Regions from separate parts of the Mangrovibacillus sp. Mu-81 genome, predicted to be linked through region 2. Evidence: riboswitches for the same ligand, from Rfam matches in the RefSeq annotation. Region 2 holds a riboswitch; the other holds the start of a gene.
What was found. Region 2 has a riboswitch for cyclic di-GMP ahead of V6B33_RS04795 (hypothetical protein). Riboswitches for the same ligand answer to the same signal wherever they lie in the genome.

Region 1 (4,215 bases), 360 kb from region 2:
TTCCTCGCTTCAGGATCCTTGGTGAGTCTGCCCACCAGGGTTACTTGATTGATCACCTTCATTCAACACTCCTTTCTCTTTGGAATGTTTTCATCTTACACTCCCTCTTTCAAGCTTGTAAAATTGTAGATTTATCGAATCCGAAGCCTGATCACCCTTCAATTCGACAAATTGCCCTAGGGAGATTTCCCATTTTTAAACCCAAAAAAGGCCAAATATCAGAAATTGGACTTTTTTAACACAATTACATATTAGGGATTCCATTCCCTCTGTGATATAATTTTTTTAACTAGGCTTTTTACGATTTTTTTACCCGTAATCAGCAAGTGCACACGGACCTGCAACACGAACGAAGAGCTACAATCTTTTTGGGTACTGCCTTTCACTATAACCTTTTATGGGAGATGTTCGTTCATGAAAACCTTTAAAGTGATTTCACTCCAGGTAGTGGATAAAGAGGAACTCCATGATTTCGACATTGAGGACGGTCTGATCATCAATAAAGAGGATGGAAACAGCACTTGGCTTGTGGAAACGTATATGTCCCAGAAGCACCTCGAGTTTTTCCAAAAGGTCCAGCAGCAGAAGGATGATTTGGAAATCCAGGTCGTTATCTCGAACAAAGCCAATGACCCTGCCGCGTTCTTGACATCCATCCGCGGCATCAAAAAGATAAATGACCAGATGAGTATTTTATTTGAAGGAAAATTAAAGAAGCAGCGTAACGAATATGCAGAACTTCTATTGGACGACTTGGTTCAAAAGGGATATTCCGGTGATGAACTGGTGAAAGAATTCCGAGAAAAGATGGTGTCTAAGCCTCGCATACCGGCTACCTCAAAACCGAGTGTCTAATTTTGCGACAATATGTAAACTTCTTATAGAGCAGATGTTGACGGTTTGATATAATAAGATTATCGAAACGATTTTATAGGCAGGTGTCCACTATGATCGGAGCACGAGTGAAACGATATAGGCAGGAAAAAAGAATGTCAATGACAGAGCTGGCAGAAAAAGCCGGGGTTGCCAAGTCATATCTGAGCTCCATTGAACGAAACATCCAGCAAAACCCATCCATACAATTCCTGGAAAAGGTTTCTGCCGCTTTAGGCATTCCGATGGACGCATTATTGCATGATGATTCCGGGGATAATCCAGTCGATCGCGAGTGGATTAAGATCGCTGAAGAAGCGTCGGATTCAGGGATAACAAAGGAACAATTCCGCGAGTTTATCGAATTCAATAAATGGAAACTAGGTAATAAATAAAGTCTTGCAAGTGGATTGCAAGACTTTTTCTATTTATACGATTTTGTATCCAGTCGCTTCCATTTTTTTATGGCTTTGCAGATACTCTCTAATTTCTTTTTTTGAAATTCCCGCATCCAGTGCTTGTTTGACTAGTTCGATCCATTCTAAATCCAGTTCACGCTTCTCCAATTCCATTCCTCCCAAAATACAAGTATGTATTTCAGGCAATCCAGCCATCCTAGTCGCCTGATGAGTACTTTCTTATGTAAACCACTATCAAACTGCACTCATTTTCTTACCTTAGATCTGTGACTTTGCGTCCCTACCTTTCAATAGGTTTGCCTTTGTCTGACTAGCCCCTTTGAACTAAACTCATTATACTAATAAAAAACGGCTCAAACTGTTGTTTTTTGTCTTTTCTAATAATTAATTTTAAACATTTTTCCAACATGATTAGATGTTTATTGACAAAAGTTTAGGGAATTTCTTGTTATTGGTTGGATAATAGAAAAAAATGGAAGGTCTTATGTCGAAACATTACGAAAGCTTTTCATTTTTTTGATTGCGATATGCTTCCAATTTCTTCTTTAATGGAAGGACTTTATCATTAATATTCTGGAAAGTGTTGGAGTCGTAAAAAGAATGCTCCGTCAAATCATATCCACAGGATGGACAACTCCATTTTCCGCTTTCCGAACTGCTGAATGATGCTCTTGTACAGCGGGTGCATATTTTTTTATACATTTATGCCTCTTTCCTTTCTTTGAGTGGAAATTGTGGTAGTTTAATTTTCTTTGATGCAAATTTTCTACCTGTAACCATGTATAAGCTGAACCCGCTGATAAATAGAACCATTCCCATCAATAAAAACTTATAATAATCCGTCCCTGTATCAGGCAGGATACCCCCACCATTATCAACTGGAGTTACTGCACCATTCGAGCCTTCCACAAGGAAATTGAACTGAAATTCGGTTGAGAGACCCTGAAATTCATTCCCCAGTTCATATGGAATTTCGATTGAAATTTGCAGTGTTTCTGATGAGCTGCTTTCTAAAGCCCGGAGATCCAGCTTTTTAAAATCCTTTACCTTCCCCTCTGCCAGGATTGCTTTTCCATCACTGATTTCCAGAATTAATTCATTATAAAATTTCTCTGATCCCTTTAAAAATGTGTTAGAAAATAGATAACGAAAATCCTGTTTCCCTTTATTTGATATGGTGATTTCCCTGGATATTTTATCTCCCGGTTTAACATTCGTAAGATGGAACAAAACCGGAGATGGACTAATCGATATATCTACTTCCTTTTGTTCTTTGCTATTCTCTTCTGCTTGATAAGTATCAGGAGAAAACATAAACATTGAAATGATAAGAATGCAAAAGATTTTATTATATTTCTTCATTTAACGATCTCCTTTAGTTAGAATTTCAGCTTATCTCCTGTCTTATGTCTTATGTTCGTTTTAAAGAACTGTTAACTTCAGTATATTAGACTCGATATTTTTTTAAAAGTGGGAAATTTCTTTAAATAACAGGCAAACTCATGCATTTTCGTTCTTTATATCGAAAAAACTCTGCATTACTCACGTTTACGTTTTTTATAAAATACTATTTGTTCTATATAATGAAATTACCAATACTGTGAAGGGACTGAGTTATTTGGTAGGTGAAGTATTGAAACATTATCGCGATGAAAGGGGGATGACCATCAATGAACTGTCTAATCTTGCAGGAATCTCCAAGTCTTATATAAGTTCCATAGAAAGAGGATTGCAAAAAAACCCAAGCATCCAGGTCCTTCAGAAACTGGCAGATACGTTGAATATCTCACTCAGTCAATTACTTGAATGTAAATCAGAAGGATTTACGATTGATGAAGAATGGCTCCAGTTAGTTAATAAAGCGATTGAACAGGGACTGACTAAACAAGAGTTTCTCGAATACATTCATTTCATCCAATTTAAAAGGGAGCAGCGCATGTGAAGATCAATTTTATTAAGTTCTTGAGTATTGTCTTACTGGTCGGCGGCGGGTCCTTACTTGGATATTCCGGATATCATTTGACAGATCAAAAGGTACAAGAAAAGAAAGCATTGCAAGACGCACAAAATATTGTGAAAGCTTCCGGAAACGAGGAAGAAACATCAGAAAGTATTTCCTATTCCTTTTCGCAAGGTGATGTAGTGGGAATCCTCAATATACCCAAACTAAATAAAGAACTGCCGATTATTGAAGGGACGGACGGAGCAGAATTGGAAAAAGGGGTTGGTCACTATTCAGATACCAAACTGCCCGGTCAAAAAGACCGCATTTTTTTAGCCGGACACAGAGATACTGTATTTAAACGCATGGGGGAAATTGAAAGAGGGGATATACTTGAGGTTCAATTAAAATCCGGTTTTCATCAGTATGAAGTGTTTGAAACATTTATTGTAGAAGAAACCGATCTATCTGTCCTGAAGACCACGGCCCCTGATGAAATTTTGACACTTTCCACTTGCTACCCCTTTGAATACCTCTCAAGCACCGAAGAACGATACATAATCAACGCCCGCAAAATGAATTAAGCGTAGAAGCAATAAGCCTCTACGCTAATTTCTTACTGGTCCTTATTATCCTCATCCTTCATATCGAGGTCATCTTCCACTGCATCTTCTTCAGGCGTGTTCTGATCTTGTCCTGCGTCTTTGTCATTTTGCTGGTTCTGATCTTGTTCCGGATTCATGTTGTCATTTTCATCCTGATTATCTTCAGGCATTTCTTCTTCAACTGGTGCATCATCCTCCGGAGGCGGCTCCTGATCGTTCATGTTACACCCCACAAGAAGCATCGCTGCCAATGCTGATCCACTAAGGATCGATACTAACTTTTTACTCATGATGTATGACTCCTTTCACCTATTAGATTGTTGATGTAAGACCGCTATTAGTGGTCTTTCGTGGTTAGCTTTCCCTTAAAATTAAT
Region 2 (4,215 bases):
TTAACAATCGGGAGTTTGCCAACGTTAGCGAATCCAGCTAGCGCTCACTCCTCAGTAGACGATCTGAAGAAGAAACAGGATGAGGTATCCTCTAAGAAAGATCAAATCAACGGTGAGATCAATGAGAAAAAATCAGAAATCAATGCCAACATCAATAAACAGCAGGATATTAAAGCGAAGATTGCAGAATTTGATGCAAAGATAAGAGACACAGAAAGCAAAATAGCAGAAAAAGCAAAAGAAATTGAACAAACAACAGCTGAAATCGAGAAGCTTAAAGTGGAAATCAAAGAACTGGAAGACAAGATCAAAGAGCGTAATGAACTTTTAAAAGAACGTGCTCGTGCGATTCAGGAAAAAGGCGGCTCAGCAAACTATCTTGACGTGCTTCTTGGTGCGGACAGCTTCGGTGATTTCATCAACCGGATGACTGCAGTCAATACGATCGTCAGTGCAGATAAAAAGATCATGGATGAACAAAAGAGAGACCAGGAAAAGTTAGAGAAAAAGAAAGAAGAAGTAGAAAGCAAACTGGCACAGTTGGAAAATGATAAAGCAAGTCTGGAAACACTGAAGAAAGACCTGAACAGTGAAAAAGCTCAAAAAGCTGAATTGTTCAAGCAGCTTGAAAAACAGCAGGCTTCCCTTGAAAAAGAAAAAGTGAATCTTGAAAAAGAATCAAGTGAATTGGCGAAAATGGAACAGCAAATCGGCGGAGAAATCCAGGCTGAGCAAGCACGCTTAGCAGAACTTGCACGTCAGCGTGAACTTGAGAAGAAGAGACAGGCTGAAGCTGCGGCGGCGGCTGCAAAACAAGCATCCGCTTCAAGCAGCGGCGGTTCTGCATCAGCATCTGCTGCAGTGACCACACCGGTAAGTTCAGGAACTTGGACAAGACCTGCATCAGGTTCAATCACGACCGAATACGGTTGGGATGTGCTAAACGGTGAATCTCGTTATCACTATGGAACAGATATTGCGGCAGGTGGAAGCGTACCGATCGTTGCAGCGGCAGATGGCTATGTCATCAAGAGCCACTACAGCTCAAGCTACGGAAACGTTGTGTACATCACACACTCAATCAATGGTAAAACCTTCACTACAGTCTATGCCCATATGTCTTCTTCATTAGTGGGTACTGGAACGCCTGTAGACAAGGGTCAGCGTATCGGATACATGGGGAACACAGGGTATTCATTCGGTCAGCATTTACACTTCGAACTTCACGCAGGTTCTTGGAATGCATCGAAATCAAACTCTGTAAATCCGCGTCGTTATATCAACTTCTAATAGAATAGTAGTCATATAAAAATCCTGCCATACGTTTATGGCAGGATTTTTTTGGATAAAAGAGTAATAAGTTGAAGTCACTTATGAATTTGTTAAAGTTCTATGCCTATCAAGAATATTCATAAAAGAATACTTCCTGCTCCTTACAAAACATACGTAATAATGTATAATGAAGACAAATGTCGAAAAAGAAAGATTTTTAGCTAAAAAACACTTTTCATTCATATTTGTAATTGGTACTATAGTATTAGTGGAGTCAAACGAACTATATCATTTGAACTATATAACAACCTTCGATAATGGCAAACTAATTGAAAGATTAGGACGCAAAGCCACGGATCTAACGTTTTTTATGAAAAAACTATGACCGCCGGGTTACCGAAAAGGATTGGAACTTAAATGAACGTTGTCGAAAATTGTCAGCTTCATTTATAGCCCGCCATTCTTTTTGGCGGGCTGTTTTATTGGATTAGATTTGACTCAAAGTCATTGATTACGAGTGATTCAGGAAAGGAGACTTGAAGATGGAGCAAGCAAATGAATCTGATGTCAGAAGGCAGTTAAGAAGTTTTTGCAGGAGAAATCGTTCCTCTTTAAAAAAGTACGACTCCTATTCGGCAGAGGAATTAAGCGACATGGTATTGAGCAGGATTGGCTATGAAGAAGTGAAGCGAATCGTGGACGATATCAAGCTGATCGATCGGAGAGGCGGCAACACTGGATTCTATCTGCTCCTTATTTTAGAAGCGTTAAGAGGTTCACAGAAAGCTGATTCAGACAAAAGAGCCATCATATAACAAAAACCGGATGTCTGCTTATATTGACAGCCGGTTTTTTTGTGGTCATGTGGGTATCAAACGTCATGCGGACTTGGAAAGCCACTGTTCGAGATTCTTTTCAGCTGTCCGGATATCCATTGTAATGTTTGTGAGAAACTCAAAATGTTGATCCCGTTGACCGCGGTGCTTTAATAATTGAAAGATAGCAGGCTTTTGATATTTGATCACCGTCATCACTTCCATCATGGGCAAGTATGCCTCTTTAGGCTGAATGCGCAAGAAAGAACGAATAAGCTGGATATATTCTCCTGCATATTTTGGTTCATCTCCCCGCAATTCAAGCAACGCATTCAAACGGCTTATATGACGTTTAATCGTTTGGAGCTCTTCAAATGTCATCCCGATTTCCCCTTTATCCTTTTGTTGGCGGCCCGGCCATCCTAGCGTCACTCTACCATCCGCCTTAGACCCGAAGCTTTGCGTCCTCCCCTTTCAGGAAGTTTGCCTTTTTCAACAGAACCCTGTCAAAAAGAATCCACCTTATCATTATTATCGGCCAGTCCCGTTATACTGTTAACCGTAAATAAAGAGAAAGTAGTAGTTCTATATGCCTGATTATGTGTGCGAGTCATTGTGCTTGATTGGTTCAATGAAAAGGGGCATACTGAAATACATAACAGGGTATCGTGAAGTTTTATAAATGAGAGAAAACCCATGTTAATAAAACGGGGGAATCACAATGAACAACCAATGGTATAACATCGGCGCCTTCACATTTCCAGGCTCGTGGGCAGCAATCACATCCGCCTTCCTCATCACGTTCTTGTTTCTCTTTTTCTGGAATAAGAAAGCAGGCGACTGGTATTCGAACTCCATTTTCATCTTTATACTGACCTGGAAATTGAGTGTCATCGTCGTTGACTTTGGCACCGTGATCAAGCATCCGATCACAATTCTCTATTTTCATGGCGGAGCCGCAGGGTATTGGATGGGAATCGTGGCGGCCTTGGTATATACTTTGATTAAAAAAGAAAATCCATATCATGTATTGACTGCTTGGATCATGACCGCCCTTGTCTATGAAGGTGTGTTCGATCTTCTGCACGGGGCTTACATTGCAGGTAGCTTACAACTGATTTTTAACAGTGTCCTGCTTCTCTTTTTGCTGAAAAAATTGGGCACTGAAGGAAAAAACGTATGGTCGATCCAGCTTCTCACAATTTTTACAATGATCCAATTTCTGATGAATTCCTTCGGAGGATTCCAAATAGATATGACACTACTGACGTACATCATTTTAGCCATCGTCCTGCTATTTTTACTCCGCGGGCGCAATATCATAGTACAGGGAGGAAACACCAGTGAATAAACGTAATTTCGCATTGGCCGTCGTGGCTCTCCTGATCGGAATCTTCCTAGTGAACGTCTTCCAGGATCAGCAGGAAAAAAAAGAAAGGGAAGAAGCGGCACAGCTTGCAGAGGAGTCAATGGACCTGTCGAATGCCGGGAGAGGTCTGGCAAAAGGCGACAGTGCACCGGACTTTGAACTCACGACGCTGGCAGGTGAAAAAGTGAAGCTTTCCGATTACGAAGGTCAAAAAGTGATCCTGAACTTCTGGGCGACATGGTGCCCGCCTTGTAAAGCGGAAATGCCGCATATGCAAAAATACTACGAAAAAAATGCAGACAAAGAAAATGTCGAAATCCTGGCGGTGAACCTGACAAGCATGGACGAAGGAAAAGACGCCGTCCAAGAATTCGTTGACGGCTACGAACTGACCTTCCCAATCCCGCTGGACGAAGACGGTGAAATCGGCGAAGAATACCGCGCCTTCACGATTCCGACCACCTACATGATCGACACTAATGGTCAAATCAGGCATAAAATCGTCGGTCCCATGAACGAAGACATGATGGATGAAATGGTCGAAGGAATGGACTGAGGCGTGAAAGCCCGACCCTCACCCTTGACGTTTAAATGATACTCCACGAGGTATATTAATAGTATGGGAATATTATTGTTGAAGACACTATGATGTGAGAGAAAATGAAGGAGGAGTACTGGATGTTTCATTACACAAAGGAAGTTTCGATGAATGTAAAGGAAGCAGCGGAGAAGGTGGAGGCTGCTCTGAAAGAAGAAAGC

Region 1: linked by a shared signal. The riboswitch ahead of V6B33_RS06375 (anti-repressor SinI family protein) and the one ahead of V6B33_RS04795 (hypothetical protein) in region 2 are both predicted to bind cyclic di-GMP.

Annotation. Positions count from the first base shown of each region.
Region 1 is NZ_JBAJHU010000002.1:573,359-577,573, forward strand. It holds gene V6B33_RS06360 (single-stranded DNA-binding protein) at 1-56, opposite strand, end outside; gene V6B33_RS06365 (YwpF-like family protein) at 415-855, shown strand; gene V6B33_RS06370 (helix-turn-helix domain-containing protein) at 948-1,268, shown strand; gene V6B33_RS06375 (anti-repressor SinI family protein) at 1,302-1,445, opposite strand; cyclic di-GMP riboswitch class I at 1,471-1,603, opposite strand; gene V6B33_RS06380 (TasA family protein) at 1,995-2,654, opposite strand; gene V6B33_RS06385 (helix-turn-helix domain-containing protein) at 2,926-3,234, shown strand; gene V6B33_RS06390 (class D sortase) at 3,231-3,818, shown strand; gene V6B33_RS06395 (hypothetical protein) at 3,851-4,129, opposite strand.
Region 2 is NZ_JBAJHU010000002.1:216,032-220,246, reverse strand. It holds gene V6B33_RS04805 (murein hydrolase activator EnvC family protein) at 1-1,290, shown strand, start outside; cyclic di-GMP riboswitch class I at 1,582-1,673, shown strand; gene V6B33_RS04800 (hypothetical protein) at 1,815-2,087, shown strand; gene V6B33_RS04795 (hypothetical protein) at 2,151-2,519, opposite strand; cyclic di-GMP riboswitch class I at 2,492-2,585, opposite strand; gene V6B33_RS04790 (hypothetical protein) at 2,809-3,438, shown strand; gene V6B33_RS04785 (peroxiredoxin family protein) at 3,431-4,012, shown strand; gene V6B33_RS04780 (DUF302 domain-containing protein) at 4,135-4,215, shown strand, end outside.